One region of the Paenibacillus sp. FSL R7-0340 genome, then DNA from elsewhere that is predicted to be linked to it. Evidence: riboswitches for the same ligand, from Rfam matches in the RefSeq annotation. Region 1 holds a riboswitch; each other region holds the start of a gene.
The links. A riboswitch is a leader RNA that binds a small molecule or an ion and turns the genes downstream of it on or off. The one in region 1 is predicted to bind cyclic di-AMP.
Positions count from the first base shown of each region.

Region 1 (8,022 bases):
CCGCTAAACCGCGAGTCATGGAAGTACGGCTCGGCTGCTGAGTACGCGCAAAACGCCTACTCTCGAGGCAAGCTGGTACTACGGGGCATTGAACGTCAGGTGGGTATGAAAAAAATGGATCGGATTATGCGGACCTACGTCCAGACGTACCGATTCAAGCATCCATCCTCCCAGGATTTTCAACGTATCGTGGAGAGAGCCACCGGACGCTCATGGAGCCACTATTTTGAACAGTATGTATATGACGGCCAGATGGCGGACTTTTCGGTGGATCATATCACGAACCAAAAGCTGGAGAATGGATATGAAGCAGTCGTGACGGTCAGCAAAAAAGGGGCGGATTATCCCAAGATCCCTGTCCAATTTACCTTCAAGGATGGTACCACGATATTCAAGGCTTGGGACGGCGCGGGCAAAAGCACAACTTTTCGGATCAAAAGTACTTCTCCCGTTTCCTATGTAACCCTTGATCCTCTATATACCATTGCACTGGAGAACAAGCACATTAACAATAGCCTAAAAGCCGAATTGGACGAAAAGCAACAAACCCGTTGGAATGTAAGTGTAACCAAGCTGTTAGAAACACTGCTTGGAAGTCTGTCATGGTGAGGTGTCTATAGATGCGGACTGTTATAAAAGAGGGCTGGGCGCTGGTGCGCATACGATTCTATATCGTTATCATTTTATTTCTGTATCGACTACTGTGGGGGGTGTTTCTCTATCGGCTGGTGCAGTCTGCCGTTATCCCGCTACTGCTCCGTTATCCTGATCAGGGTCAAAACGAGCTGGGACAGACCTTGTTTTGGATGGAGAGCCAGATTGCTCTGATGGACAGCCGGGAAGTACATGTGTATTTGTGGATACTACTAGGGGCGACTGTACTACGCATACTGATCACTCCCTTCATTAGAGCCGGAATATATCAAAGCCTGCATACCGATGCGACTGAACCGCAAAGCCTGTCCTTTTTCAAGGGTATGAAACGCCATGGCATGTCGTCGCTGTTGTATTACATCATCGAGTTGGGACTGCTGCTGCTTCCCGCCATTTGGGTAGTACCGAGACTCTACCCTATTGTAGCAGGAGCACTTCAATCTTCCTCTTATCTGCTGCATTTGTTGCCCTATGTCATGGGATGGATGGCATACGGATGGTTCATTCGGCAGTGCATCCTGTATATGCAACTGGGGACTGTCGGTGGTCACGCCATACTATCGTCCCTGCTCGCCTTCTTTCGCCAGCTCCTTCCAGCTGTCGGTATATCTCTTTTGCTTGGTGCTTGTGTGCTGCTGGTCTTCGGTCTATTTGGCACCGTGGCGATGATTTGGACTGGCATGCTGGCGCTCATTCTCCAGCAATCGTATCATTTTGTTACTAGTCTGGTCAGGCTGTGGCATATCAGTTCGCAGTACAGACTATGGCATACCGATATCTCCAGTAGAAGTTAAGCCCTGCCTTTATGTTTTTTACTTCATTTCCGTCTGTCGAAAAATCTTGATTCATATCCGCGCAAACGACACATAACTGAATACTGTTAACAACATCTGTTCCTTGGACATTAGGAGCAGATTTTTTTTGTAACTTTTTGCAATGAAACATTTGCCAAAGCCAGCCGTCTTTGTTACAATAATCGCAGTGAACTGATAGTAACAACTTTGTAATCTTTATTGTAACCTTTATCTCAAAAATAACGTTATTGTGAATACTGCTCTCCAAGGTGCACATCTTAAGTTAAGCCTAATTCCTGGCACCTAGGAAGCGGGGGAACCAGTTTGGGTGAATTGATCTCGCAACAGAGTGGTCATAGGGGAACCTTCTACCGAATCCTTAAGCTAACCTCGCAGGCATTGGAAGGGGTATATTTTTTTTGAAGAAGAAGCTAACGATCGCAGCTATGGGTCTTGCCATTGCCTTTACATCTTTTACATTCGGTGGCGGCAGTGCATATGCAGACTCTAAGATGGACCAGGTCATTCAAGATGCCAAAGGAACGAGCTACAGAAGCGGAGGCACTACACTCGAGGGATTCGATTGCTCCGGCTTCACAATGTATGTATTCAACAAACTGGGAATTAAACTTCCGCATCAATCCGGATCACAATTCAAAATGGGATCTTCTGTATCCCGCGATGAAATGAGACCTGGAGACCTGGTGTTCTTCAACACCACAGGAAGAGGCATTTCCCATGTAGGTATCTTCGTAGGTGAAGGGAAATTTGCCCACTCCTCGACTTCACGTGGTGTAGTAGTTAGCTCACTGAACGAAAATTATTACGCTAACCGCTATGTCGGTGCAAAAAGAATTATGAGCACAGACGCTTACCATTCTGTAGCTTCAGAAATTCCTGATGACGACAACGTAGAATAACTAACGCACAGCAAGCTAACCCTAGCCGCAATTTGATTCTGGCCGGAATCGAATTGCGGTTTTTTATGTCCACAACATCAGCAATTATTATCATTACTGACGAACTGAAGCCTCAAAAGGTTTCAATTTTAGCGAACATCGTCGGTTTTACCGTCAGCGCTGGGGGAGCATATGAGCAGTAATTCCTTCTTATTGAATGTATACCCGACTTGAGTATGAAATAAACACGCTTGCCATTCCCCTGCAACTTGTCTACAATCTGTTGTTAATGATTGAAGTACCTGTAAAAGGAGGATGGAACACATGCCGGCCTCAATATCCAACTATCGGATCGTACCGATGGACGAGCATCAAGCGGCTGCAATCTGTGAGTGGCGCTATGATCCACCTTATAATATATACGGTTGGCTCCCCTGGGAACAAATGAAGGCGCTTGAAGTCGAATTTGGAAGTCCCACGCTTCGCCAAGAGCAATATGTTGCCGTACTGGATGAAGAGAATAAGCTGACGGGATTTGCTCAATATTTTCCTATGATCGGTGTGACCCGGCTAGGTCTTGGAATGCATCCCGAAAGATGCGGACATGGCAAAGGCGCTGATTTTGTCCGTGCCATTGCAGAGGAAGCCCAACGACGCAACCCGAAGAATGAAATTGATCTAGAGGTACTCACTTGGAATCGGCGCGCTATCCGGGCTTACAAGGCGGCTGGATTTGAGCTTACAGATACCTATGAACGCCAGACTCCCGATGGCAAAAAACCGTTTTTTTGTATGGTATATCGTCCCGAGCACCAAACCCAGGTTCTATGATAAAAGCGCCTTCGGCATACAACCGCGATGTTGTATAGCGAAGGCGCTTTTATCATCATACGACAGATCATTACAAGCTCAATGACTGCTGCGCATTTTTTCAAAAGCTTCATTATATTGTTGGGCTTCCTTAATATCCACGGCCATAATACCGCCGTCGTCCCAAGAGGTCAAACGCAGAGTCACGGTCTTGTAATCAATCGTAATAAATGGATGATGATTGAATGCTTCAGATATAGCGGCAACTTCATCCACGAATGCAATCCCTTTCATAAAACTGGAAAAATTATATTTCCGAACGATCCAACGTCCTTCCTCCAGTTCCCAGCCCTCCAGTTTCTCCAGATGTGCTTCAATCTCTTCTTGTGTAAAAGGCATGTTACGAACTCCTCCCCGTTTATACGGAAGCCTTTCGACCGCTTAAATACGGCCAAAACTACGATATATTGGTGTACATATTACCACGGCCCCGTTGATAAATCCATAAGACGGACCTCAAATCAAAGGGACTGACGTCAGCTCCTCGTCTCCAATGAGTACATAGATACGATGCTGCTCCGGCTCATAGATCACAACGCCACTGCCTACAGTGATTATGGGCTCTGTACCCAGTGCATAAAATAAGTCTTCTGCCAAAGCTTCATTGACTTCCTGGCGTCCCGCCGGGTCCAGCCTGTCCCAATCTTCTGCTTCCATCTCGAAAAATTCGTAGCTGTCTGGGATGCGTCCCACAGCCTCTGTCAAATCGTTCAAAATTTGTTCATACTCACGCCCATGCTTTACTCCCATGCCATTTCCTCCAATGGTTCCGCCATTCAATACATAATCACCTTATTATACCGGAAATTCGCACTTAACAAAAAAGAGAGTTTTGTCGATAAATACTATAATCCGTCTTGTAATGACGCGCTTGGGGCAAGGACGACCCCGGCGGCATGAAAGGATTCAAAATCTATTCTCATGGATGAGGTGTATCATGCAAATTTCAACCATTATCGGACTTGTGCTCGGGATTATGTCACTGGTCGTCGGGATGATCTTAAAAGGCGCTCCGGTCGTCAATCTGGTCAATAATCCCGCTGCTTACATGATTATTTTCGTCGGAACGGCAGCGAGTATATTTATGGCCTTCCCGATGGCAGAAATCAAACGGATTCCGAAGCTGTTCAAGGTTATTTTCACCGAACAAAAACTGTTAGACCGCAAAGAGCTCATCGGTACGTTTACCGAGTGGGCATCCATTACCCGTCGTGAAGGTCTGCTCGCCTTGGAATCTAAGGTAGAGGAAATCGACGATCCCTTTATGCGTGGCGGCATGCGAATGATTATTGACGGAAATGATCAGGAATTCGTACGGGACGTTCTGATGGAGGATATCAATGCTACCGAGGACCGACATCGCTCTGGCGCGCTGATCTTCTCTCAAGCTGGTATGTACGCTCCAACGCTCGGGGTACTCGGTGCGGTTGTAGGTCTGATCGCCGCTCTGGCCGACCTTAGTGACATGGAAAAGCTCTCTCATGCCATTGCAGCAGCCTTCATTGCGACGTTGCTCGGTATTTTTACAGGTTATGTCCTGTGGCATCCGATGTCCAACAAGCTCAAACGGTTATCCAAAAAAGAAGTGGAGCTTAAATTAATGATGGTCGAAGGTCTGCTTTCCATTCAATCGGGGATATCGACGATTGCCATCAGTCAGAAACTGACGATCTTCCTGACTCCGACCGAACGGGCTACGTTGACCCAGAAGGATGGCGATTCCAGTGAGTAAAAAGAGACATGAACCGCATGAAGAGCATGCTGACGAAAGCTGGCTGTTGCCATATTCCGACTTAATGACCCTTCTGTTGGCTCTTTTCATTGTCTTATTCGGTATGAGCTCGCTCGACGCCAAAAAATTTGAAACTATGGCTCAATCCCTGAGTGCAGCTTTTAGTGGCGGCACTGGCGTGCTGGATCACTCGGCCGCGAATCCGTCGTCACAATCCATGGATATGGGCAAAAATAAAGAACAAGTATCACAACCCTTAAAATCGAAGGCTACTTCTACCTCTGAACTGCAAAAACAGTTGGCCCAGCGGGAAGAAGAAGATTTAAAAAAACTTAAAAAACAAATGGATCAATACATTCAAAATAACGGCCTGACCCCGTTGCTGAATACCAAGCTGAACCAATCACAGCTGATGATCACCATTAGTGATAATGCCTTGTTTTCATCCGGGCAGGCCGAAGTAAAGCCGGAAGCAAGAAAGCTGGCCAAGTCTATTTCTAGTATGCTTCAGCAGTTCCCTGGCTATGATGTTATCGTATCGGGTCACACGGATAATGTACCGATCTCCAACAGCCAGTTCCCGTCCAACTTTGATTTGAGCGCCAAGCGCTCTCTGAATTTCTTGCGTATCTTGTTGCTCAATCCAGATCTCGATCCAACCAAGTTTGTATCCATCGGTTATGGCGAGTATCGTCCATTGGCAAGCAATCAAGATGGTCAAGGACGCTCCAAAAACCGTCGTGTTGAAATATCTGTTCTCCGCAAATATCAGAACGGGACACAAGTCATCAGTCCTACCTCAAGCTCGAGTGAAGGTTGATTATGCATATGTTATATGAACAAAGGCACCGCCGCATTTTTATGCAGCTGGTGCCTCTTTGTTTATGCTTCCTGTACTTCTGGCCCTGTCAGGTACACGATCATACGCTGTAGGCTATACGAAACTCCTCTGGCATTAGCTAAGCGTATAATCGAGCATCTGGCCAAGCTCCTGCTTCTCAGCCTCTGTCAGATCACGCCAGGCACCTTTCTGAAGGGACCCCAACCGAATATTCATGATTCGCAGCCGTTGCAGTTTTTTTACTTCATAACCGAAGGCAGCACACATACGCCGGATCTGACGATTTTTCCCTTCAGTCAGGATAATACGGAATACATACTCAGATACACGCGTCACCTCACAAGGTAGCGTCCGCTGGCCGAGTATTTTCACCCCGCTGGACATGCCCTGCACAAAAGACGGTATGACAGGGCGATCCACTGTTACGATATATTCTTTCTCATGCTTGCCTTCTGCCCGTAAAATCTTATTCACAATGTCTCCATCATTGGTAAGTAAAATGAGACCTTCCGAATCCTTATCCAGGCGTCCAATCGGGAATATCCGCTGCGGGTGCCCCACAAAATCAACAACATTGCCTCTAATGTGGCTCTCCGTTGTACTTGTAATGCCCACCGGCTTGTTCAATGCAATATAGACGTGATCGGACTTCTCGCGCAGTGGCTTGCCGTTCACGCGAACATCATCGCCTTCCTCCGCTTGACTACCCAGCACGGCCACTTCGCCGTTAATCGTCACGCTGCCGCTCTCTACCAGCTTGTCCGCCTCCCGACGCGAGCAAAAACCGGTTTCGCTGATAAACTTGTTAATGCGCAACCTGTGTACCCTCCATTTCTACTAACACACTTCCTCCTGCGCCCCTGCCCGTTACTCCGGCTTGGCAATCGGAAGCTGCACCAGGGCTGTCGTTCCCTCTCCCTCTGTGCTTTCAATATCCAGTGTGCCTTTATGACTCTGTATAATACGCTGGCTGACCATAAGTCCTAGTCCTGTCCCTGTTTCTTTGTTTGTGAAAAAAGGTTCTCCTAGCTTGGACAGCATTTCTGCAGGAATACCCGTTCCCTGGTCCCGTATGAAGATTTTAACGCTTTCTCCCTCCAAGAACAAATGAATCGTGATGATACCACCTTTACTCATAGCCTCCATGCTATTTTTAAGTAAATTAATGAATACCTGTTTTAACTGATTTTCTTCGGCGTATACCAGGGCAGGCTCGTCCGTGACCTGAAGATTGAATACAATGCCCAGCAGATGCGCCTGACTATCTAGTAAAGAAATCACATCGCTCACAATATAGCGAACATCTTTTTTCTGAAAATGCACCGCCTGTGGCTTCGCCAGAATTAAAAACTCGCTTACGATCAAATTAATGCGATCCAGCTCAGACATCATAATATCGTTGTGTTTCATATTCAACACTTGATTTTGCTGCTGTAGTTGGAGAAAGCCACGTAGCGTGGTTAGCGGATTACGAATCTCATGCGCTACGCCTGCTGCTAGTTGTCCGACGGTTGTCAGTTTCTCTGATCTGCGCAACAGCTCCTCCATCCGGTTGCGACCCGTGATATCACGCGACACGCAGATAAACCCCAAAATCTGGCCTTCTTCATCCAGAATAGGCGACGTGCTCATACTAATCTCTACCGTACTTCCATCCTTACGCATTCTAAGGGACTCACTTGATACGATGCTCTCTCCCTGAAGCAGGCTCTTCTTCTGAAATTCATACTCCTCCTGTTGCTGCGGAGGTACAAACTCCAGCTTACGACCAACCAACTCTTTCTTGGTCCAGCCGTACAAAGCTTCGAAGGCATGATTGACCCGAACGACACGATCCTCTTCATCAGTCACATGAATCGCATCTGCTGTCTGATTAATAACCGATTCCAGATGCTCCTTTACAGAACGGTTCTCTTCATACATTTGTTCGAGTCTTCTCGTATACACCCCCAAATTGTAGGCCATCGCATTGATGCGCTCACCCAACTGTGCAAGCTCATGACCACCCTTGATTTCTAGCCGTGTATCAAAATGACCATCAGCCATCTCGTTCACTTTGCCCAGAATCGACTGAATTGGACGGACAAACAGACTGGCAAGCACATAGCTTCCAATGATCACAACCTCTAAAAGGACAATAGAAATGGCAATTAAACTAATCAATTGCTTGGAAATAACAGAAGTGATCGTATCATAATTCATAACAATACGGATAACATAGGCATCACGGTT
Region 1 is NZ_JBBOBY010000003.1:286,617-294,638, forward strand. Features, by position in the region: gene MKX59_RS27300 (M1 family metallopeptidase) at 1-609, shown strand, start outside; gene MKX59_RS27305 (hypothetical protein) at 621-1,448, shown strand; cyclic di-AMP (ydaO/yuaA leader) riboswitch at 1,725-1,862, shown strand; gene MKX59_RS27310 (C40 family peptidase) at 1,868-2,368, shown strand; gene MKX59_RS27315 (GNAT family N-acetyltransferase) at 2,672-3,178, shown strand; gene MKX59_RS27320 (4a-hydroxytetrahydrobiopterin dehydratase) at 3,257-3,556, opposite strand; gene MKX59_RS27325 (hypothetical protein) at 3,674-3,967, opposite strand; gene motA (flagellar motor stator protein MotA) at 4,155-4,949, shown strand; gene motB (flagellar motor protein MotB) at 4,942-5,769, shown strand; gene rluF (23S rRNA pseudouridine(2604) synthase RluF) at 5,905-6,606, opposite strand; gene MKX59_RS27345 (PAS domain S-box protein) at 6,658-8,022, opposite strand, start outside.

Region 2 (8,022 bases), on a different contig from region 1:
GCGCGTTGCATACATCGGTAAAAGAAGCGTTACGGATCGCATGCTCCATCTGGCGGGCAGACGGGTGGTGCGTAATCTGATCTGCTTTGACACGACCATACACTTCAGCCGTCGACACATTAATCGGCGGCTTCGCAAGGATCACCCAGCATTGTGGCGGATTCGGAAGTGGCTTGAGCAGTTCTCCGCGTCCGCTCGCTAAAGCTGTACCCCCTGTAATACAGAAAGGTACATCTGAGCCCAGCTCAGCACCCAGCACCCTTAACTCTGCATCCGAGATGCCAAGCTTCCATAGCTTGTTCAGTCCACGCAGCGCTGCGGCAGCATCACTACTTCCACCTGCCAACCCTGCCGCCACTGGGATATGCTTATCCAGATGGATGTGGACGCCCGTAGACACGTTATAACGTTCTTTGATCAGACGCGCAGCCTGAAAAGCCAAGTTCTTTTCATCCAATGGTATGTACCCGGCTTGACTTGAAATAATAATGGTATCACGCGGTAACTCGGACATTGTCAATCGGTCAGACAGATCGACCATGGTCATAATCATTTCGACCTCGTGATAACCATCGTCCCGCTTACGTAGAACATCAAGCATTAAATTGATTTTCGCCGGTGCTTTTTCATATATTTTCAAGGCGTTCACCCACCTTCAACTTTTCCCTCAAGACAGCTTAACATATTATATCAGACTCAGCGTGTCAAGTCATGAGGTTCAAAAAAGCGGAGATGACCCGGTCTAATCCCGGATATCCCCGCTTTTCATCAGCACCACCGATGGCTACGATTTGCGGGAAGCTGCCTGCTCGGCAAGTTGGATAGCCCGCTTGACCATATTGCCCGCATCCTTGGCTTTAATGCCTCCCCAGCCTTCTTCCTTGACCGTGTCGTAAAATCCAAGATCTTTGGCCAGCTCGTACTTTAGCTCCTCCGACATGACACTCCGTCTTCTTCGGCTCATACATACGCCTCCTTCGGCAATGGAATAAGGAAGATCATTCCCGGCTTAGTATGTGCAGAGATGTCATGCTTCATCCTGCTCTGTATATACAAAACGGCCCCGTCATTTGAAATGACGAAGCCGTCGTTAAACCTGCGAAGCTGGTATAAATCACGAAATTAATTAAGGTGTTTCAAAATATTCGACTACACTTGTATGGGAGTCGGGATCATATACGCTGACTTCCACCGACTCGGTAAGAATGTCAGCATAGCTGTAGGAGACACGTTTAAACGTCTGTTGCTCCTGATCCAGCTTGACGATAAAAACAGAAGGGTACGTTTCTTCCAAGACACCAGTTCGTTCGACGGTCTTACGGCGTCCGCCGTTAGCCCGCAGCAAAATTTTTTGCCCTACATGTGCGTCGAGACTGCGTTTGATTTCCAACAGCGTATTTTTAGCCATTGCCTAACGACCACCTCTTTCCTTGTCCATTATAACGAATTTTAGAGGGATTGTCAAATCAAGCTAAATATTATAACAACACGAAAAATAAGTTGTCAATTTAATTTTTTGCGAACAGGAATAATTTATATAAAAAATGACAAAAAGCCTCTGAAAGCAGAGGCTTTTTGTTCAGATTAATCCTATTGGCACATTTGAATCCTAGATTGCGGAAGGCGTTACTTTAAGCGTAGACAAATTTTCAAGCTTCGGCAGGCCGATGCGATAGCTTCCCCTAGTTTCAATTCCACCCACTCCGCGGCTGCCACTGATTGTCTGGTGAAACAGGTCCCCCATGTTGACCGTATCACGGATCGAAGTAAAGGCCGCCTTGGCAGCCACGTAAACGGGGTCCAGCGCGTGAATCAGGATACGCCCTGGTGAGCTGGCAAAGTTCGCTCCCGCACGTAGCAACGCTTCAAAATGGGACTGGCACGCCCCCGCTACAATCGTCAGCGAATCCAGATGACGTTCATATTGTCTTGCTACCTGAATCGCCGCCACAAAATTTTGCGAATTTTTATAACTTTTCAAGCTGTACAAATCATAAGGCTGTGGCTGCTTCAGCACACCGTCATGTCCGGTAATGACCACGATATCCGGACGGATACGGGGAAGCAGTCGGTACAACGTGTCCGCCATTGCCGATTCGTGAACGTGATGTCCCTCTGCAGGAACACGGAGCTGTTCATATAAACTGAGACATTTTTTCAAATAGCCGGGATCTCCATCCAGATGAAGAACCTTTCCCGGCATTTCAAAATACGTTGACTCGACCGGATCACTCCAGTCCCCAACCAGAGCTGCCTGACTACGAGCAGCTTGCTGCTGGCGTGCCCGTTGCAACAGATTAAGAGACTCACCAGCCTTAATATGGGCCTGCTGAGTCTTACCGCTAATCTGGTCTGCAGGCACTCTGACCAGATCGTTCACTGGGGAATCGGCCAGCAGCCGAAATTCTATTCCCTTAATGATCGCTTTATCCCGCTGGATGTCCTCAACACGAAACGTGACATCTCCGCCGTACGATTTCCGAACGACCAAGTCTCCTAAACTCATCACACTGTATCACCCCTCCTATATCGTATGGGTGAATGCACAGTTTGGTTCCAGCTTAGGATATACCTGCCTCCAACAGCACAGCGCTGAGACGCGCAAATTCCTCAATACTTAGCGTTTCTCCTCGACGGGAGGGTTCAATACCAGCTTGTTGCAACAACGGCTCCAGCGTGTCCCTGTTCTCTTTGGTGAAGAAACGGCTTTTTAAGTTATTGGAAATGGTTTTACGACGCTGGGCAAAAGCAGCATGAACCACTTCAAAAAAATGCTTCTCATCCACCACTTCCACTGGAGGGGCTTCCCGTACACGCAACCGGATGACTGCAGACTCCACATTCGGCTGGGGAATAAATACTGTATTCGGCACAATACAGACTAATTCAGGTTCGCTGTAATATTGCACCGCAATGCTCAGGCTGCCGTAATCCTTCGTTCCAGGAGACGCAGCCATACGCTCAGCCACTTCTTTTTGGATCATAACGACGATATTCTCCAAAGGGAGCTTGTCCTCCAGCAGCCTCATCAGAATCGGTGTAGTAACGTAGTACGGCAGATTAGCCACGACACTTACTTTGCTCACGTCTGCAAAATCGGTTGCGAACACCTCGCGCAAATCCAGCTTCAACACATCTCCATGACGTACCTTCACATGCTCGTAAGGGGCCAACACTTCTTCGAGAATTGGCAGTAGCCGCTGGTCAATCTCGACAGCGGTAACTGCCTTGGCCGATTGGGCCAGCTTCTCGGTCAAAGCACCAATCCCAGGACCGATCTCAAGTGCGCCCTTCGTCTCATCCAATCCGGCAGCATTTACAATCTTATTGAGAATATTCTGATCAATCAGGAAATTTTGTCCCAAACTCTTTTTGAACGAAAAACCGTGCCGTTGAATAATGTCCTTCGTACGCCGCGGTGTTGCTATATCTTGAATCCCTGTCATACGGATATCACAATCCTTCACTTTCAATTTGTGCCAGCGCCCCGGCAAATTCCTCGCGGCTGATCTGAAATACAGAGAGCCGTTTATGTAGCTGCTTTCCGTTACAATAACCAATACCCAGCACATTCCCTAAGGCCATACGGCGTGCAGCAGCATTGGGGTGGGTGATGAGTCCAGCATCAATCAGGTCCGCCCACTCAATCAGCGGGTCGGCGCCTTCCACTGTCGTATGGACCCGTGCAAGAGCGTGTCTGATCGCTTCTGGTGAGGCATTCTCCACGCCAATATCTCCTTTACGCGTCGCTTCTGCCTCGGGTATAAAGGCCTGCTTGCAGCCGGGTACCTTGGAAGCGATAATCTTACGGATGCGCTCCCCTGCATGATCGGGATCGGTTAAAATGATGACCCCCCGCCGCTCCTGCGCCAATGCAATTTTACGCAGCGTCATTTTATTAATGGCTGAGCCGCCAGTTTCTATCGTATCCGCTTCAACAGCGCGGCGAATGGCCACCGTATCATCCCGGCCCTCTACCACGATCACTTCCTTGATCATTTGCGTTTCCCTCCACTGCTACACAGCAAGCTATATTTATCTTTCCCTGCTTTTGAAAACAAAATAAGAAGAGGATATCCTCTTCTTAGCATGGCATAACTATGTTGTTAATACTATCGCATTGCCCTCAACATACACAACCTGTTTTAGTTGATTTCAGGCTTTACCGGTCCGATAACATAAACGGTTTTACCGTGCTTACGACCAAATTGGTTGGCTCGGCTCAAACTCTCATAATACACATCGATTTTGTGGCCTTTAATCGCGCCACCGGTATCCTCCGCACGGCGGAAGCCCACCCCTTCGATATACACCCACCAGCCGATTGGAATTACACTCGGATCGACCGCGATGGTGCGTCCTTCCGTGACACGTGCGCCGGATGCAGTACGTGTACCGATACCTGGCTCCTGTGAGGAATACGCCGTCATGGAGACATTTTGTAAAACTTTGCTATATTTAAAATTGACGCCTGCTTTACGGACAGCACTGCCCGAACTAACCGTTGTTGCCTTAACGGCATCATTGGGACCGACGGAAGCAGCCAGAACGACCGGTTTTTTCTTCGTTCCTACTGCAATGACTTTATCCACACGGTTCTGTGCAACTTCCTTGTTAACCAGCTGTTTGGATACCAACTTTCCATCATGATATACCTTTTGAACGTGCTGGACGACCACACCCGATTTGCCGCTTTGAATGACCCGATTATCGCCTTTATAAAGACTCGGATCGGCCGTTTTGATGACCTGATAAGGCACCTGTTTTTTCTGTTCGACCTGCTGTTTCTTCACACGGACGATTTTTATGTCCATGTTAGACGAAACAGAGGCATCCAACGCAGGATAAACTTTATCCGTTGATGATAATTTATAGCCCGAGGTACGAATGGCACCTTCTACTGTATTTTCTGTTGTGTACAGCTTTTTCGTCTCATTGCCTGAAGATACTTTGACTTGATTGGCACGTTTAATGACTACGCGATCGCCATCCTGTATTGCTCCATTTAGCGGCATGGAAACTGTATCATGCGGCTGAAGTGAAATGGAATGCTCGCTCAGCAAATCTTGAAGCTTGGATTCCCGGGTTTCTACCGCAGACGCCTTGCCATCGATGACAAAAAAGACTTGTTTTTTAGATTGCGTGTACATCAGAATTGAAATCATAATCGTTAGCGCGATTAGAAAAATAGCAACCAAAGCAGCCTGGCGCACATTCTCTTGCTTCCAACGCAATACGTAAGACATGCTGGATGAGCGTGACTCATGGGTATCCTTTTTTTGGAAAATGCCCATTTCCTCCGTCCTCCTTACATAGCCCGCCGTCTGGAGTAAGACATAGTTGAGATTTGACGTGACTATAACAGATTTTCTACAAGACAAGCCCAAACTGCGACTGTCCTGCACCATGTACCCGTCTTCGCGGCATGCTGTCCTCCCCTGTTTAACCACAGTATGATGACAGATTTTCTTTTATTCACAACAAAAAAAGCCAGAGAAAGAGACTAGAGAGCTCTTTCGTGGCTTCCGGCATGTGTGAATATGCGGGAAAACTCATGCACGAGATGGCTTCTCTCTTGTTACGCTTACGGGGTTAGCTGTCGGGTTCGGACGTAGAGAGTCGCCCTAGCTTGGGTCAACCGCTCATGGCGGTCGCCTTCACATTCACCCCGAAGACCCAGAAAGAAATCGAAATACGGCTCCTCCACCTATTCAATCCCATCCGGGGAAAGAATTTCGGTCGAGCCGGCTGGCGGAAGAGACGTTCCCTTCTTGCACATATGCCGGACGTACTGTAAGCCATATCGGTTCCCCCGTTCCCTGTAAAAGGGACTCAGCGAGACTGGTTCATGAAATGACTTGTTGATGTTTACATTCAAACAACAATTCACTGAAAAGATGATATCCTGTTTCTATGCATGTTGTAAAGCAGGTTTCAAGTACATTTTTTAAAATATTCGGTTAAAATATTGTAATATTCTCGAGTTTCCTGCAACAAATTCATGATTAGCTTCGTCTATCTCTTTATTTTGATCGATTTCTTCACTTTTTCATTGAATGTCAAATCGTTCCAGGGCATTTTGGGTCGTTATTGACACTAATTCCTCCACTGTAATCCCTTTGATTTGGGCTGCAGCCTCTGCTACCAGTCTCACATGTGCAGACTCATTTCGCTTCCCACGAAACGGATGAGGCGTCAGATAGGGAGCATCAGTTTCAATGAGCAGACGGTCCAGCGGCACCTGTGCGAGCACCTCTTTTGGCTGCTTGGCATTTTTGAACGTTATTGGACCACCGAAGGAAAGGTGAAATCCCATATCCAGCACCATTTTGGCAGTTTCCCAGCTACCCGAAAAGGAGTGCATGACTCCGCCAATCTCACTCGCTTTTTCCTCGCGCAAAATCTTAACAATATCTTCATGTGCATCCCGGTTATGGATAACAATGGGCATTTTGAGCTCACGAGCCAGACCAATTTGATTTCGAAACACCCGATGCTGCACATCCTTCGGTGATGTATCCCAATAATAATCCAGACCGATCTCTCCGATGGCTACAACCTTTTTATGACTGCATAACGATGCAATCCATTCTAGATCGCCCTCCTGCATTGTAATAGCATCCTGCGGATGCCATCCAACTGCCGCATAAATAAAATCATACGTCTCGGCCAATTTCATAGTGGATGGAATGGTCTCACGATTAAATCCGATATTGATCATCCGTGTTACTCCTGATTCGACAGCACGTGCTATAACTTCTTCACGATCTTCGTCAAATTGTGGCGCATCCAAGTGAGTATGAGTGTCGAATAAATCCAAGGTTTACATCTCCTTTTTTTACTTACATTTCTATATAGTTGTCTATTCTTTGACAAAATAATTCCTTATTTCGGCAGGAAGCCTGTCTTTTACCGCGTTCAATTTATTCTGGGGAAAATACATATGATATTTTCCTCGGTGAATACCACTTATTGAGCGCACAATTTCCGAAACTTCGGATATTTCACTCACCTCGCCCTGACGTCCAAGCAGTAAAATCTGGTTGTCCGTCGAGCCACCCTGCCGAAACACATCATAAGGAAGATCTGTCGGAAAATCAATTTCAAAATCATATTCAGGGTGCAAACCAGCCTCTTTCAAAGCTTCTCTAATACTGTCAATGGTATCTGTATCCATATTTTCAATCTCTACATATTTATACAATCTACGGTCCATAAAACGGCTGCTCAAATCACTTAAAATCTCGTCCTTTTCTCGTTTCCACTGGCTAAATACGGTCTGGATTAATGACTCGTCGAGCATCAGATATTGCTCTACTGTAAGCTCTCCTTTCAACAGATCCGGCAGCGGGTCCAGCAGAAAACCAAACTCATATCCGTTTTTAAACAATTCCTTTGCTCGCTTGAAAATTTTACGTAAAAGGATTTCCGAGCTGCGTGTTACAGGATGAAAATAAATTTGCCAATACATCTGGTAGCGTGACATTAAATAATCTTCTACTGCATGCATGCCTGATTCCTTCACAACAATTCTCCCATTATGAGGACGTAGCAGTCGTAAAATACGATCCAAATCAATTGTGCCGTAGTTGACACCTGTCGAATGAGCATCCCGCAACAAATAATCCATACGGTCAGCATCTAGCGGACTGGTTACCAAGTTGACAACGATTGGCTTATCATACGTTTTGGCTATAACCGCAGCCACCTTTTGTGGAAGCTTGTCGTCGACTTGCCGTAGCACGGCGTTGATCTTCGTGTCTCCCAGTACAATGCGGCATGTCCAATCCTCATGGTTCATATGAAAGGCTTCCTCAATTGAATGAGAAAATGGGCCATGCCCCACATCATGCAATAGGGCCGCACACAGAGCAACCAGCCTTTCCTCCTTCGGCCAATCTGGGAAATCTCCACGTTCAAATTGAGAAATAATACGTCTCGTAATCTCATATACGCCCAATGAATGTGAAAAACGGCTATGCTCCGCTCCATGAAACGTAAGATACGATGTGCCTAACTGCC
Region 2 is NZ_JBBOBY010000001.1:77,617-85,638, forward strand. Features, by position in the region: gene ispE (4-(cytidine 5'-diphospho)-2-C-methyl-D-erythritol kinase) at 1-640, opposite strand, end outside; gene MKX59_RS00270 (small, acid-soluble spore protein, alpha/beta type) at 785-964, opposite strand; gene veg (biofilm formation stimulator Veg) at 1,127-1,408, opposite strand; gene yabG (sporulation peptidase YabG) at 1,610-2,506, opposite strand; gene rsmA (16S rRNA (adenine(1518)-N(6)/adenine(1519)-N(6))-dimethyltransferase RsmA) at 2,562-3,446, opposite strand; gene rnmV (ribonuclease M5) at 3,454-3,999, opposite strand; gene MKX59_RS00295 (3D domain-containing protein) at 4,146-5,294, opposite strand; cyclic di-AMP (ydaO/yuaA leader) riboswitch at 5,566-5,848, opposite strand; gene MKX59_RS00300 (TatD family hydrolase) at 6,050-6,820, opposite strand; gene MKX59_RS00305 (HD domain-containing protein) at 6,863-8,022, opposite strand, start outside.
Region 2: linked by a shared signal. The riboswitch ahead of MKX59_RS00295 (3D domain-containing protein) and the one ahead of MKX59_RS27310 (C40 family peptidase) in region 1 are both predicted to bind cyclic di-AMP.

Region 3 (8,022 bases), on a different contig from region 1:
CCGCCTCTGCCGCCTTGATCGTAGCCATTAGACCTGCCAGACCGCCGCCCACGACAATAATGTTGGATGCTGCCATTTCTGCTCACTCCTTTTTTTCAGGATTTTAACCAAATCCCCTTTTACGTTTAAAAATAGAATCTCAACACGATGTATAATGGATATGACTCATTTACAGTAGCTGTTTAAAAGCGCTGCATTGCACCAAGGCAGTTGCCGTTTCCTGAAATTCCGCGCTGCGGAATGCAAGCAGGGAAGCGATGAAGCCGATAGACACCACCACGAACAGGGTCATACAGATATAAGAAGATACTTTTTGCGCACGTGGTCCCACAGTAATCCCCCAACTGACCATAAATGCCCACAGTCCGTTAGCAAAGTGAAAGGATGCCGAAACGACACTGATTAAATACAAAATGAAATAAACCGGGTTCGTCACGATGCCATGCATAACGCCGCCTAGCTCCTCATGAGTTACTTTACCCAGAGCTACCTGAAAGCGTGTGTCGTATACGTGCCAGATAATAAATACAAATGTAATGACGCCAGAAATACGCTGGAACAGAAAGCGCCAGTTACGTGAATAGCCGAACCTTTTGACATTCGGGTCAGCCTGATAAGCGATATACAAGCCATAAATCCCGTGGAACAGTAATGGCAAGTAGATGAATAACGTTTCTAGCACAATAACCAGCGGCAAACCATTCAGGAAGGCCACGCTGCGATTAAATCCTTCCTTGCCGCCCTCCACCGCTGTGAAGTTCGTCACCAAATGCTCAACAAAAAATAGAGCCAACGGAATGACGCCAAGAAGCGAATGCAGCTTTCTGGAATAAAATCCTCTCATCTAGGTCATGCTCCCTTCTCCCAATAATAGCGTTTTCAATAGTAATATAACATATAAAATGACAGTTTCCGACAGGAAATGTCCAACAAGGTGTCCCTTATTAGGAAAAACAAAAGTGTGAACATCTTGTGTCGCTTTCATGTTACTCCTTTTCGGCTTATAATGGAATTGCAATATACGTATTAATTATTATGTCTTTTTTGCATATAGAGAGGAAGTGGATGATTTGTTTGAGGATTTGAACGCTTTTGCCGTCATTGTCGAGCAGTCCAGCCTGAATAAAGCCTCCAAACTGCTGAATCTGTCCCAACCTGCCCTGTCTCGCAAAATTGCCAAGCTGGAGGAAGAGCTGGGTGTGAATCTCTTTGATCGTCGGGGCAAACGGCTCGAAATTACGTCCACTGGCCGATTTGTTTATACATTCGCACTAGAGCAACGGCAACGACAGCTTCGCTTTTTACAAAAGCTGTCCCAGCACAAAAATGAAGCCCAGAGTATGCTTACACTCGGCGCAAGCCTCACGACACTCCAAACGACGCTGCCTACCCTCGTCGAAGCTTTCATGAGCAAGCATCCTCAAACCGAGCTGAAGCTGCTCACCGGTAAAACCCATGAAATCGTCGCCTTTGTACGTGATAAAAAAGCAGACGCCGGTATTGTCGGGTCTGCCATTCATGAAGCTGGACTGCGTTGCATTCCGCTATTTGATGATCATTTGGAGCTTGTTGTTCCCATTGGACATGAATTAACCGTCAAGACAGGAACGGCCTCGATGAAAGACCTGCAAGGATTGCCGATGATTATTTTCTCCAAAGGAACCTGGTATCGCAGTCTGACGGATGACTTATTCCAGCGCAGCGGCATCATGCCGGATATCCGCATGGAAATCGACTCCTTCGAGGCAATTGTACGCCTGCTTCCAACCTGTAAGGCTTCCGCCTTGCTACCCAAATCCTATTTGCGCAGCGAACTATTACGGGATAATGGACTCACTGCATTATACTTGCCCGATTTGAAGGAGACACGCCGAACGACCTCCCTCATTTACTCGGAGACGACCGATCTCGGTCCGACAGCACGACGCTGGATTAGCGAGACACGTGCGTCGTTTGCAGGCTATCGTATGGTGTAGAGGGTTTAGCCCTCTTCATTGACATTAACAACCTCATCCTCAAAGCGACCGATATTGTCATTCGAGCCGATGATGACCATAATATCGTCTGCTTTTAGCCGATCCATAGCCGTCGGTGCGATCAGGATACCGTTCGCCGTATGAAGCGCCACGACACTACAACCAAAGCGAGTACGGGCATTTAGCTCTGCTAGCGTTTTGCCATTCAGACATGCAGGTACATTGAGTTCCACAATACTGTATTCTTTGGACAACTCCAAATAATCGAGCAAATTAGGCGTGACTAGCTGATGAGCCACCCGGATACCCATATCCCGTTCTGGATAAATGATCCGGTCCACACCGAGCTTCTCTAGCGCACGCCCGTGCAGCACAGATATGGCTTTGGCTACGACTTTTTTCACACCCAGCTCCTTCAGCAAAATGGCGGTCAGGATGCTTACCTGAATGTCATCACCAATAGCAACAATGCCGCAATCGAAATTACGGATGCCCAGTGATCGCAATGAGTCTTCATCAGTAGCGTCCGCCACGACAGTATGTGTCAACATCTCACTCATACTGTCCACAACATCCTCATTCCGGTCGATGCCTAGCACCTCGCACCCCATATCCACCAATTGCAAAGCCAGGCTTGAGCCAAACCGCCCCAAGCCAATAACTACAAACTGCTGCGTTTTCATATCTACTCGAAAACTCCCTTATCTGAATCAATTTCATAAATGAGGATTTTGCAAAAATCCTGAAATAATTAAATCAACGAAATGTATACTACTTATCATGAAATGATTCATCCTATAATCATTTTGCCTTCCGGATGACGATATAATTCTTTACCCTTTTTCGGCCCCAGTGCATAAGCTAGCGTGAGTGGCCCCAGTCTACCTGCAAACATCGTCAGGGTAATCACCAGCTTACCTATGACTGTCAAATCAGGTGTAAGCCCCATCGACAGCCCCACCGTACCAAACGCAGACACCGTCTCAAACAAGATCATCAGAAAATGATGATCTTCGGTTGCCGACAAAATCATGGTCACCCCGATCACGAACAGCAACCCCAGCAGTGTAATGGTCAAAGCCTTGTAAATTCGTCCCTGCGCAAGTCGGTACTTGAACAGTACAATATCTTCACGCCCCCGTAGCATCGAAATCACGGCTCCAATGAGCAGCGCGAATGTTGTGGTCTTAATCCCGCCTCCAGTAGAGCCAGGAGAAGCCCCGATAAACATGAGTATGATGATAAAAAACTGCGTAGCCTGCCGCAAGCCTGCAATGTCCAGTGTATTGGCACCTGCGGTACGAGGGGTTACGGACTGGAATAAAGATCCCAGCAGTTTCCCCCCCCAATCAAGCGAGCCAAGAGTCTTTGGATTCGTAAACTCAAATACAAAAATCACGAGCGTGCCGACTACAATCATAGCGCCCGTCATGCTGAGTACCACCTTAGTATGCAAGGAAAGTCTCTTGCGCTTGCGATATTCTGCCAGGTCCGACATCACTACAAAACCAATTCCGCCTGAAATAATCAGGAACATAGCTGTAAAATTAACAATCGGATCATATACATAATCTGTCAGGCTGCGAAAGTGCCCGAATAAGTCAAAACCAGCATTGTTAAACATGGAGATGGCATGCCAAATCCCAAAATAAATCGCCCTGCCTACAGGCATATCAAACGACCAGCGAATCGCAAATATTGCAGCACATACGCCCTCAATGACCAGCGAGTACAGCAGCACCTTACGAATCAATCCGACAATTCCTTCGACAGAGGTCTGATTCATCGCTTCCTGTAAAATGAGGCGCTCCCGTAAGGAAATCCGACGTTTGAACACCAGCGCGATCAAGGTAGCCATAGTCATAAAGCCCAGGCCGCCGATCTGAATGAGCGCAGCGATAACAACTTGACCAAAGATTGTAAAAAAGGTCCCCGTATCCTTTACGACAAGCCCTGTAACACAGGTCGCGGAAGCGGCAGTAAACAAAGCGTCTATAAACGCAAGTGGCTTTCCTGTTGTATTGGAGATCGGCAGCATTAACAATAAACTACCTATTAGAATGATAATGGCAAAACCCGCAACGAATATCTGCGGTGGAGAAAGCCGGAGCCAGCTTGCATTGGGATTCATCTATTCATCACTTCTCTCCTAATCCTTAAAACTATAAAAACAGTGATTTAATACGGTGTAAGCCCGCTACGCGTTCCATTTGATCTTCCGATCGTCGTTGCCCCTAATTTTTTTGATTTTTCCAAACCTTTAGTAACTATAATTAGCATTCCCTGAATACAGGAAGAATGCATGTCAAGCACTACTCTGCCCCCTGTGCTATTGGCGGGCAGCAGCGAAGGGGGCAGAATTGTTCTGAAGAAGCGAAGCGTTTGCCTTTATCTCCGGATTTTAACCATTAAAGGGGTTATACAATCAAAAAATCCGGGGATAACAGCAATCGGAAGAATAATCTGCACCCGCAGCGGTCTAACCAATCCACACACTTTTATACACACAAAAATAGACACCGGAAAACCGAGTGCCTGACTTGGTTCCTGCTCATAGCCTACGAGGTTAGCTGACGGATTCGGGCAGCACAGTATGCCCTATTTACACATCCAATCCAGCAGGATCGGCTGTAAAATTCACCCCAGTAACATGGTTCCCCCGTTTTCTCATAGAAATTTGGCTCAACTGTATATCATTACCTATGTATTTTATAGGCATTGCCTCAAGATTATAATCCTTCTATATCCAGATCACAAAACCGATTTCGCCGAAAAAACGTGAAATTGGCTTTATTTTGCGAATGGGCATCGTTTAATCGCAGCTTATCTTATTTTATTGGAACTTTAAAGTGCTTTCACTCTATTTTCATGAATATCGCTGGTCTGTTGGCGGGAACCTGTGCAGTATGATATCTTTAATGGATGTTCTTATTTACAGATTAAGGAGGAAACTCATGAATCCTATCGGGAAACCGGTCGTGCTCACGGCCAACTTCAAAAAATTAGGCTTGCTGGGCGGGATTGGCCTGATTTGCTTTTTTATCTTTCAATTGCTTATTCCCTCGCTTAGCAATCCGAGTCCAGAATCAGTAATGAACGCAAAGGTCATCAGCAAACAAGAAGCGGTCATACACGCATTGGACTTTGCCCGCTCCGAGTTGGGCTATACTGAATCACAGCCAGAGGAGCCTGTCGTGACCTATCAGGCCGAAACAGATTTGTACGGTTATTTATCTAGAGAAAAACTGCTTCAACAGTACGACCGTACATGGAAGAAAAATTACCCTTACGAAACCTTTCGGGTTGATCTGCCTGAATCCTCAGCGAAAAGCAAACTGCAAATTCATGTGGATTTATCCACTGGGAAGGTCGTTAGCTTTAAACGGATCACCTCCAGTACCAATTACACACAGGCTGATATTTCTACGGATGAAGAAGCACGTAACAGGCTTATACGTGTAGCTGAGGACGGCATGACGCTTGAAGCCAAGGAGCAGGCGGCCGCAGTATGGGTTAAGCGCTTTGGTTTTAAGCCGTCGGACTTGAAGCTCGCCACCACTGAAAAAGAAGGTGGATTAAAGTATACCGTAGACGATAAAAAAATCGGCGCCTCGGTACTTACACTGGCTTTTACTTTCGAAGACGGTGATGTTCGCTCCTTCTCTCAAAGCTTTTCGGCCCCGTCGTCCTATACCGATTATATCGAAAAGCAAACATTTTGGGCGAATTGGATGACCTATGCGGGTTATGCCCTATTTAGCTTTGTGCTGGGTGTTCTTGCCATTGTGTATGCGTCACTCACCCGACGACATACTTCATTTGTACGCGGCATTGTTCTGTCCGTTATATACTTTATTGCAAGTATAGCTGGGACAATGAACATGCTGCCTTTATTGCAAGCAGAAGCAGGCGGTAAGGGCATGCTTATATTTCTTATGGTGTTCCAGATTGGTGTTACCTTCTTCATGGCAGTAGCGCTCTACTTCTCCTTGGTCGGCGGTGACGGACTTATGCGTCAGGTTGGACTGAATGCATGGCCGCGTGCGAAAGAGCCGGGCTACGGGCTGTATGTGCTTCGCAGTATGTATGTTGGCTACTTGTGGGCCTTTATTTTACTCGGGGTACAATCCATCTTATTCTTTATACTGGAGCGCACATTTAATACATTCTCCACAACAGATGCCACGCAATCCCCTTACAATATGGCTTATCCATGGTTACTGCCGATTATGGCCTGGATGGCAGGTATTGGAGAAGAGACTGTCTACCGTCTGTTTGGTATTCCGATGGTCAAAAAAATAGTGAAAAACACTTTTGTTGCTTGTCTGATCACCACGCTGATTTGGGCACTGGGACATACACTTTATCCGATCTATCCGGTGATTTCCAGACCTATTGAGCTGACTTTTCTTGGCTTGCTGTTCAGTTTTGTGTTCCTGCGTTACGGTTTTATTGCCGCCATGTTCAGCCATGTTATTTTTGACAGCATTCTAATGGGGCTTAGTGTAATGAGTCTGGGAGACACTGTGAATGTGAGCGCTGGTCTATTCTGGATCTTACTTCCAGCCATTGTGGGTTACATCATTTATTGGTTTAGTCCTAAAAAGCCAAATCGAATTATGTTTGAACCTATTAAAAAAGAGGAGCCGTATTCTACGACTCCTCCTCCCGAAGGGCAGCTATAATCTGACGCGCAAGCTTATCCCCAATAGAGAGAGGCCGGAATTCTTCAACGCTGGCCTCTCTTATTTTTTTGAGTGATCCAAAATGCTTGAGCAGTAACTTACGCCGTTTCTCGCCGATGCCTGGAATAGAGTCCAGCCGGGAAGTTACCATAGATTTGCCGCGTTGCTCGCGGTGGAACGTGATGGCAAAACGGTGAACCTCGTCCTGAATCCGTTGCAGCAGATAAAATTCTTCGCTATTGCGTGCAAGTGTCACGGCCTCAGAGGACTCTCCCACTAATAGTTGGGAAGTTCTATGTTTGGCATCCTTCACCAGGCCACACACAGGAATGAACAAACCCAGCTCATTTTGCAGTACATCGGTCGCCGCCTTAATTTGTCCACGTCCACCATCCACAACGATCAAGTCGGGACGTTCCAGATTTTCCTTAAGCACACGTTCATATCTACGCCGAATAACCTCACGCATCGTTTCATAATCATCGGGTCCCTGCACAGAACGGATCTTATATTTTCGATACTCCTTCTTGGCAGGCTTGCCATCAATAAACACGATCATGGCGGAGACTGGATCGGAACCCTGGATGTTGGAGTTATCAAACGCCTCCACCCGGTGCAAGCTATCCAGCCCAATGGCACGTCCGAGATTGCTTGCAGCTTTGGATGTCCGTTCCTCATCCCGCTCGATCAGCTTAAACTTCTCATCCAAAGCAACACGTGCATTTTCCGTCGCCATGCCTGTCATTTGCTTTTTCAGTCCACGCTGCGGTACAAGTACCTTAACATCCAACCATTCAGCCAGAGCGAGAGCTGCCGTAGCTGGGTCCTCCAGTCCACCGGATAGTTGGGTTTCTGTTTCCTTTATCTCTGCATCTTGGTCACCAACTTGACCTTGATTCGTTGCTACTGCATAAGCTACTCGTTCTTCAGCCACCAGCAGTGAGTCAGCAGAATGCTCTGTCTCCGTTTGTATCGCTTTCTCATCTGTCTGTCCGGTAACATCGGCTGTAGGTGCACTGTGGAGTGCAGTTTCTGCCGCAACCGGTTGATCGACATTGACCTGTTCTGCCTGCATCAGCTTAGGAGAATCTGGCAGCAATATTTCTTGCGGCACTGCTGGGTTGTCACTATAATATTGCGTCACATAGGACATAAAATCACTGTAAGCCTCACCATAGAAAGGAAAAGTCGACATATGGCGCTCGATCATTTTACCTTTGCGGACATATAGGATTTGTACACACATCCAGCCCTTATCTACTGAAAAACCGAATACATCTCGATCTTTCGCATCCGATGTGGTGATTTTCTGCTTTTCCATCATCGCGTCGATGCTGATAATCTGATCTCGCAGCTCCTTG
Region 3 is NZ_JBBOBY010000001.1:1,353,960-1,361,981, reverse strand. Features, by position in the region: gene sdhA (succinate dehydrogenase flavoprotein subunit) at 1-76, opposite strand, end outside; gene MKX59_RS06075 (succinate dehydrogenase cytochrome b558 subunit) at 170-844, opposite strand; gene MKX59_RS06070 (LysR family transcriptional regulator) at 1,071-1,976, shown strand; gene MKX59_RS06065 (potassium channel family protein) at 1,982-2,659, opposite strand; gene MKX59_RS06060 (TrkH family potassium uptake protein) at 2,767-4,107, opposite strand; cyclic di-AMP (ydaO/yuaA leader) riboswitch at 4,517-4,669, opposite strand; gene MKX59_RS06055 (CPBP family intramembrane glutamic endopeptidase) at 4,931-6,661, shown strand; gene uvrC (excinuclease ABC subunit UvrC) at 6,630-8,022, opposite strand, start outside.
Region 3: linked by a shared signal. The riboswitch ahead of MKX59_RS06060 (TrkH family potassium uptake protein) and the one ahead of MKX59_RS27310 (C40 family peptidase) in region 1 are both predicted to bind cyclic di-AMP.

Region 4 (8,022 bases), on a different contig from region 1:
CAATCGTAAATGCGTCATTTTGTTGAATTAATTACTTAATTAAGTGCTAGGTGGTTCTGATAATCCGTCTAGAGTCTGCTAATGCTGTGAATTGCGATTATATGTGGATAAAAAACACTCTGCCACCTGAGGAAAGGGACAGAGTGTTTTTGGTGTTGTGACCACATTGGCGAAACGACGCATCAGGGGGATGCTGGAAGGCGTTTGAATAGACCTGAGGAGGAAAACAGTCTAGGTTCATCCAATTGGTTATTATGGCTCATATAAAGAGGTAGAGTGATGTAGGAGCTGGACCAATGTCTGTGAAGAAAGCGACGCTGAGATGCAGTTGGCTCAGGTTGGTTAAGCTTCTTCCAGGCAGAGAGGAGCTCGCTTGTCATACGCTCCATAAGAGGGTTCTTTTCCTCATAAGGAGGATTGAGTAGTTTGAAGGCATCTTCCACACAGAAGGACACCGCTGCGCTAAGATAGCCGTGAACGGTCTGTTCTACATCGTTTCCGAGGAGGAAGTTAATCCAGGTGTGAACGGTAGCGAGTGTGCCAATCGCATTGTATTGAATGAGTATAGATTCCAACTGGTCAAATTCAAGCCAAGGATAAAGAGCCTTAGCGAGCTTGAGCAGACGCTGACCGGATAGACGAAACTCCTTCACATGCTGCCAGGAGGGACGTTGGGTATGCAGCATCTTATCAATGAGGGCGATCCGCCAACTGTCATTCTGCTGGATGGCGACATACAGACTTTTGATAGCCATGCCGTCAACGGTTGTAAATTGAGGATACAAATCATCCAGCATGTAATGTTCCAGGTCTTGTAGACTGTTCAAATGTCCGTTACGCGATAGTTTCTCCAGTCCGTTAAAACGGGTGAAGCCACCAACAGGTAGGGAAGGGTCCAACAATAATGCATAGTTCAGCAAGCGGTTGCCTTTATGCAAGGTGGTTCGCCTCCTCGAAGTGAATCCTTATGTTATGTTATGTTATGTTATTTTACTTTTTACTTGGGGATAACGAAAAATATTCGAAATATATGTAATATATATTTACATTTAAATAGCTTTTGTGTCAAATAAAATATTCTTATCGCTCATACATGTTAGTTAAAATAACATATAAAATAATTATTATATTTTTGTTTACAAATAGTTGATGAGAGAGTATAATAAATCTGTTGCCTCATTACATTATGATTTGCGGTCGTGGTGGAATGGCAGACACGCTATCTTGAGGGGGTAGTGGGCGTACGCCCGTGGAGGTTCGAGTCCTCTCGACCGCATTATATGCAAGACTCAGTTAAAAAAGCATCCTGACACGGTTTACGTGAAGGGATGCTTTTTTTGTTAAGCATTTTTCGTTATACCCTTTTGCCACAGAACAACGGTAGACAACCGGTCGTTTATTAACTGTGATAAAGAAGGATGTCAGTTTTGCTGCAAAAGCTTCTCTATATCTCCCGCCAGCTTATCTGGAGTGGTTTGCGGTGCATAGCGCTTAAATACGTTACCTTCTCGTGTAATTAAGAATTTAGTGAAATTCCATTTGATCGCTTTAGACCCTAATACCCCCCGGAGCAGTTTGGGTCAGGTAACGAAATAAGGGGTGCGCTTGATCGCCATTGACATCTGTCTTGGCGAACATCGGAAAGGTAACACCATAATTGATCTGGCAAAACTCGGAAATCTCCTCGCTGGAACCTGGCTCTTGTTTGGCAAACTGGTTGCTGGGAAATCCCAAAATTTCGAGCCCCTGTTCATGGTACTGATCATATAGCTCTTGTAGCGCTTTGTATTGGGGGGTTAACCCACATTTGCTGGCAGTGTTCACGATAAGCAGAACGTTCCCTTCATATATGGATAACGGAATTTGTTTCCCTTGCAGGGTGTGCGCATCATATTCATAAACGGTCATAGTATCTCTCCTTATTCAATATTCAGCAATTAAATTGTAAGCAATTAAAAGCAAGGTTGCAAGTCTGGAAAAGCTGTATCAAGCCTTTAGCCGCTGTAAAATCGTATTTTGTTCAAAACAGTAAATCGCACCGCAAATGGAGCGAATTAAGGTGTTTCTTCTTATAAAAGCGGGTTCAATCGGTGTTTAGCTGGTACATATAGCGTATTTTCTTCTCTTTTTACAAAAAAAGGCCAAAAACGCTCTACCCTACGCCAATATTGACATGCTTGTCATTTTCGAAAAGGGATGAAAAACAGAGATTGAAGGAGCTGTGAGAAGCATAGTTGCATTGTAAGCGCTATTATTAATATCCTAGGCTCTAAAGGCCGATTTATAACCCCGCAGTTGAGCTTTACAGTCTTCCATGCGCGGGTGTATGATTCAAGACGTAATTTCAAATTAACTTGAATGAAGCAACAACGAAATGTCTATAGCGCTGAATTTTGCAGTTGCAAAAGCGGGGGAACCAATCGAGATTGTACGGCTTCGGAAGCCGTGTGTCTCATGGGGTGAATTTTCAGGTCAAGTGCCAGAAATAGGGCGACTCTCACGTCCGAATCCGACAGCTAACCTCGTAAGCGTACAGGGAGAGGCAACAAACCGCCGTGTGCAGCCATGGTTTATTTTATCATGGATATGTAAGAAGCCGGAGGAAAGCCTTTTTCCTTCGGCTTCTTTTTGTTGTCTTTTTATACCGGGAGAGGAGCTACTGATGGAAGGTCGGTTAATTATTGTCACTGCACCGAATGAAGCGGGCAGAAGTTTTGTGAAATTGCTTATTTTCAAAAAATTGGCGTTTGCAGTTCTCACGAATAGCGCCCAGGAGGAACGACAGCTCAAAAAAATGGGTGTGGAGCACATTGTCCGCATCAATACCATGCAAGCGGGAAAATGGAATTTTCCAAAAAAAGAAATTGGTAGTGTGTATTTGTTCGAGAACAGCTTGAATCTGACGTGCCGTTTCCTGCAAATATGTCGGCCGCTAACATCGGAATCGATCTATGTTATTACGCACGGCTGTAATCCACAAGGAATTTATCGGGGATTGGGAGCGGATCATGTGATCTACACATTGAACGGAGAGGTGGGTTTTCTGCTGAACGGATAAGCACTTATAACATAGTTGTTTTATGATTTTATGATCAAATAAGAATGGCGATCTGAGGACCGATACGGAGGGTATAAACATGATGGATATATACATGCTGCTCGTCATGGCTGTGAGTTATGGAGTGATACTGCTGTTTGTACGCTGGTGTGATGCGCAGACCTCTAAAGGAGGACGAAGAGGATGATCGTTATACTTGGGCTTACGGCTATTGTGTTTATGTATTTAATCTACGCACTCCTGAACCCTGAAAAGTTCTAGTCAGCTATAGGGGATAGAGCGGGCGGGAACAACAGATCTGAATATTAAGCATCATAGGTAGCGGGTTTTCGCAAACGTGTGCACACAATTGGTGCTCTGGAAGCAGGTCTGTTGTTCCAAACGCAGGAGCATTTTGAAGGAGGAATAAAGGATGGAGCTGCTTCAAATTGGAATTGTGATCGTCATATTGCTGCTCTTGGTAAAGCCAGTGGGCACCTATATGTATCATGTATTCTCGAATGAACCCAATCGGACGGATCGGATTTTTGGCGGAACAGAAAAGCTGATTTATAAGATTGTAGGATTGAAGAAGCTGGAGAGCATGCGTTGGACTACGTATGTTATGAGTTTCATTGCAACGAATGTCGTGCTTGTGGCGATCAGCTACTTGCTGTTGCGTTTACAGGGAATGCTTCCTGGTAATCCGGCTGGAAACAGTAATATGGAAGCATCACTAGCTTTTAATACGGTAATCAGCTTTATGACGAATACGAATCTCCAACATTATAGCGGAGAAAGCGGGCTTACGTATCTGACACAGATGGCGTTCGTCACGATGATGATGTTCACTTCGGCTGCTTCCGGTTTTGCGGTTGCTGCGGCTTTTATGAGAGGATTGACGCGGCGCGGTGAAGGGATGGGCAATTTCTTTCAAGATTTTATTAAAGCCATTATAAGGATTTTCCTGCCGCTGGCCTTTGTGCTTACGCTGGTGCTGGTTGGATTGAAGGTACCACAGACGCTACAGCCTACGGCGGATCTTACGACGCTGAGCGGAACACAGCAGCAGATTTCTATGGGACCCATTGCTTCTCTGGAGTCCATCAAGCATTTGGGGACAAACGGGGGCGGTTATGCGGGAGCTAACTCTGCACATCCTTTTGAAAATCCAAGTCCTTGGACGAACGTGCTGGAAATTTTGGCAATGTGGGTAATGCCAGCTTCGTTGCCGTATACCTTTGGATTGTTTGCCCGTAATCGTAAGCAGGGCTGGATTATTTTTAGCTCCATGATGGTATTGTTTCTTATTTTTCTATCTATTACGTACGTGTCTGAAAAGACAGGTAACCCGTTAATCCAGACACTGGGTGTGGATGCTTCTCAAGGAAGCATGGAAGGGAAAGAGGTTCGTTTCGGCATTGGACAATCGGCTTTATTCACTGCGGTCACAACAGCGGCAACGACAGGTTCGGTCAATAATATGCATGATACACTAACCCCACTGGGTGGCATGGCTGCTTTGGGAGAAATGATGCTAAACGTCATTTTTGGCGGCAAGGGTGTCGGGCTGATGAATATGCTGATGTATGCGATTCTGGGTGTGTTTATATGCGGACTGATGGTCGGGAGAACTCCGGAATTTATGGGAAGGAAAATTGAAGGCAAGGAAATGAAGCTGATCGCGATTGCCATTTTGGTACATCCGTTCCTCATTCTCGCCCCAACTGCGCTTGCGTTTATGAGTCATTGGGGATACGACGCGGTCACTAACCCTGGCTATCACGGGTTGACTCAGGTGCTCTATGAATATGCGTCATCTGCTGCAAATAACGGTTCGGGATTTGAAGGTCTTTCGGATAACAACGTATTCTGGAACATGACAACGGGGCTGGTTATGTTCTTCGGACGATATGTATCTATGATTGCATTGTTGGCTGTGGCGGCTTCATTGAATGCCAAAGCACCGACTCCGGTGACGACGGGGACACTGCGTACGGACAACAAGTTATTTGGAGCCATTCTGATCGGGGTCGTGCTGCTGATTGGTGCGTTGACCTTTTTACCCGTTATCGTATTGGGACCTGTTGCTGAATTTTTGACCATGTGAAGAAGAAAATGAGAATGGATGAACGGGGTGTTTGATCATGAAGGAACAACGCAAACACATGCTGGACAGAAGCATCTTGAAGCATGCGATCAAGGATAGCTTTATAAAATTAAATCCGATGATTATGATGAAGAATCCTGTCATGTTCGTCGTGGAGATCGGTACATTGGTCGTGCTGCTAATGTTACTGCTTCCCGGTTATTTTGGAACTGGCAAGGAAATGGGCTTTAACCTGGCCGTGTTTGTTATTCTGTTGTTTACGTTGCTTTTTGCTAATTTTGCCGAAGCGCTCGCGGAGGGGCGGGGTAAGGCACAAGCTGCCTCTTTAAAAAAATCCAAGCAGGATACGCAAGCTAACAAGCTCATCGGAAATGACATTCAGGTGGTTAGCTCAACCGAATTGCGTAAGGGGGACGTGGTTATTGTCTCCCAGGGCGAAATGATCCCAAGCGATGGTGAGGTCATTGAAGGTCTGGCTTCGGTGGATGAATCTGCAATTACGGGCGAATCGGCTCCGGTCATCAAGGAATCGGGTGGTGATTTTTGCTCGGTAACCGGCGGGACGCGAGTGGTCAGTGACCGGATTAAGGTGCGGATTACGACAGAGCCGGGCGAGACATTTATTGATAAAATGATTTCGCTCGTGGAAGGCGCACAGCGGCAAAAAACGCCGAATGAGATTGCACTGAACACTTTGCTGATTAGCTTAACGATTATTTTTCTAATTGTAGTGGTTACGCTAGCGCCGATTGCCCGTCATTTTAACATTGATTTGCCTGTTCCTGTGCTGATTTCGTTGCTAGTCTGTCTGATTCCAACCACGATTGGAGGACTGCTGTCAGCCATCGGGATTGCCGGTATGGACCGGGTCACCCAGTTTAACGTGCTGGCCATGTCAGGCAAGGCGGTAGAAGCTTCTGGGGATATCAACACGATGATTTTGGATAAAACAGGTACAATCACCTTCGGGAACCGAATGGCGAGTGAATTCGTGCCTGTAGAGGGCGTGGAGAAGGCAAAGTTAGTGAAGTGGGCAGCGATTAGCTCTATGAAGGATGAGACGCCAGAGGGTCGCTCGGTTCTCGAGTTGATGCGCAAACAGGAGCATACGCTGGATGCATCCTTGGCAGCAGGTGGAACCTTTATCGAATTCAAGGCGGAGACCCGGATGAGTGGTCTGGATCTGGCCGATGGACGAAAGGTACGCAAAGGCGCGGTGGATTCTGTTCGGCAATGGATCGTCTCGCAAAACGGCAGTGTTCCAGCTGATCTGGAGGAAATAGCGAATCAGGTAGCCTCTGAAGGAGGTACACCGCTGGCAGTCGCGCTGGATGATCAGATATACGGCATTATTTATCTGAAGGATACAGTGAAGCCAGGCATGAAGGAACGGTTTGATCAGCTCCGGGAAATGGGTATCCGTACGATCATGTGTACCGGAGATAATCCACTGACAGCAGCTACAATTGCACGAGAAGCGGGTGTGGACGACTTTGTAGCTGAGAGCAAGCCGGAGGACAAAATAGCGGTTATCCGACGTGAGCAGGAACAGGGTAAGCTGGTTGCTATGACCGGAGACGGCACCAATGATGCACCTGCGCTGGCGCAAGCGGATGTCGGTCTTGCCATGAATAGCGGCACAGTCGCGGCCAAAGAAGCGGCTAATATGGTGGACTTAGATTCCGATCCGTCCAAAATTATTGAGGTGGTCGCGATCGGCAAGCAGCTGCTTATGACGCGCGGAGCATTGACAACGTTCAGCATTGCAAACGATGTTGCCAAATATTTTGCCATCATCCCGGCGATGTTCATGCTGGCCATTCCACAAATGGGCGCTTTGAACGTCATGGGGCTTGGCTCCCCGCTGTCCGCTATTTTGTCGGCGCTGATCTTTAACGCGGTTATTATTCCGCTTCTGATTCCGCTGGCCATGAAGGGCGTGAAGTATAAGCCGATGAGCTCGGATCGCCTGCTGGGACGGAATTTGCTGATTTACGGTCTGGGCGGTATGGTCGTACCGTTTGTTGGCATTAAGGCCATTGATTTGTTGGTGCATTTGTGGATTTAGCGCAGAAAGGGTGAACGACATGAGTGGTTTTTATCGGATGATGTCTGGACGCAGATTTGCTGCGCACGAAAAAGCCGAATCTGGCGGGCAAGGTCATAACAAACGTACAGGGACCGGGACAGTGTCGGAAGGACAACCGGAGAGACAAGAGATGCGAGGAAGTACAGTTATTGGAGTGGCTTTACGAACTTCAGTGCTGATGATTCTCTTGTGCGGTTTGGCATATCCGCTAGTCAGTACAGGAGTAGCACAGGTTCTGTTTCCACAGCAAGCAAACGGCAGTATGCTTCGTGACGCGGAGGGGCGGGTGGTCGGCTCCGAACTGATTGGGCAGTCCTTTGCCGATTCGGCGTTTTTTCAAGGTCGGGTATCGAGCGTTGATTACAATGGGGCTGGTTCAGGCTCAAGTAACTACGCGCCATCGAATCCAGTCTTGATACAACGAGTCAAGGACTCTATTGCGGATTGGCAGAAGCATAACCCGGATGTACCCGTCAGTCAGGTTCCGGTGGACCTGATTACGAACTCCGGCTCCGGTCTGGACCCGCACATCTCGCCACAGGCGGCACGGGTGCAAATTCCGCGTATTAGTGGCTTGACGGGTATCCCGCAGGATCAACTGAGAGCACTGGTGCAGGAGCAGACAGAAGGCCGCAGCGCCGGGGTGTTCGGCGAGCCGCGTGTGAACGTGCTCAAGCTGAATCTCGCGCTTAAGGCGCAAATGAAGGTAGAGCCTGCCAAGCGTTGAGAATATAATAAATTGATTTGTCTGATAATTAAGTTAAAATAGTACTCATATATGATCAA
Region 4 is NZ_JBBOBY010000001.1:4,736,744-4,744,765, reverse strand. Features, by position in the region: gene MKX59_RS21205 (urease accessory protein UreF) at 183-920, opposite strand; tRNA gene MKX59_RS21200 (tRNA-Leu) at 1,194-1,276, shown strand; partial or broken gene MKX59_RS21195 (glutathione peroxidase) at 1,422-1,908, opposite strand; cyclic di-AMP (ydaO/yuaA leader) riboswitch at 2,375-2,547, shown strand; gene MKX59_RS21190 (hypothetical protein) at 2,663-3,058, shown strand; gene MKX59_RS27630 (potassium-transporting ATPase subunit F) at 3,242-3,319, shown strand; gene kdpA (potassium-transporting ATPase subunit KdpA) at 3,471-5,147, shown strand; gene kdpB (potassium-transporting ATPase subunit KdpB) at 5,185-7,215, shown strand; gene kdpC (potassium-transporting ATPase subunit KdpC) at 7,235-7,963, shown strand.
Region 4: linked by a shared signal. The riboswitch ahead of MKX59_RS21190 (hypothetical protein) and the one ahead of MKX59_RS27310 (C40 family peptidase) in region 1 are both predicted to bind cyclic di-AMP.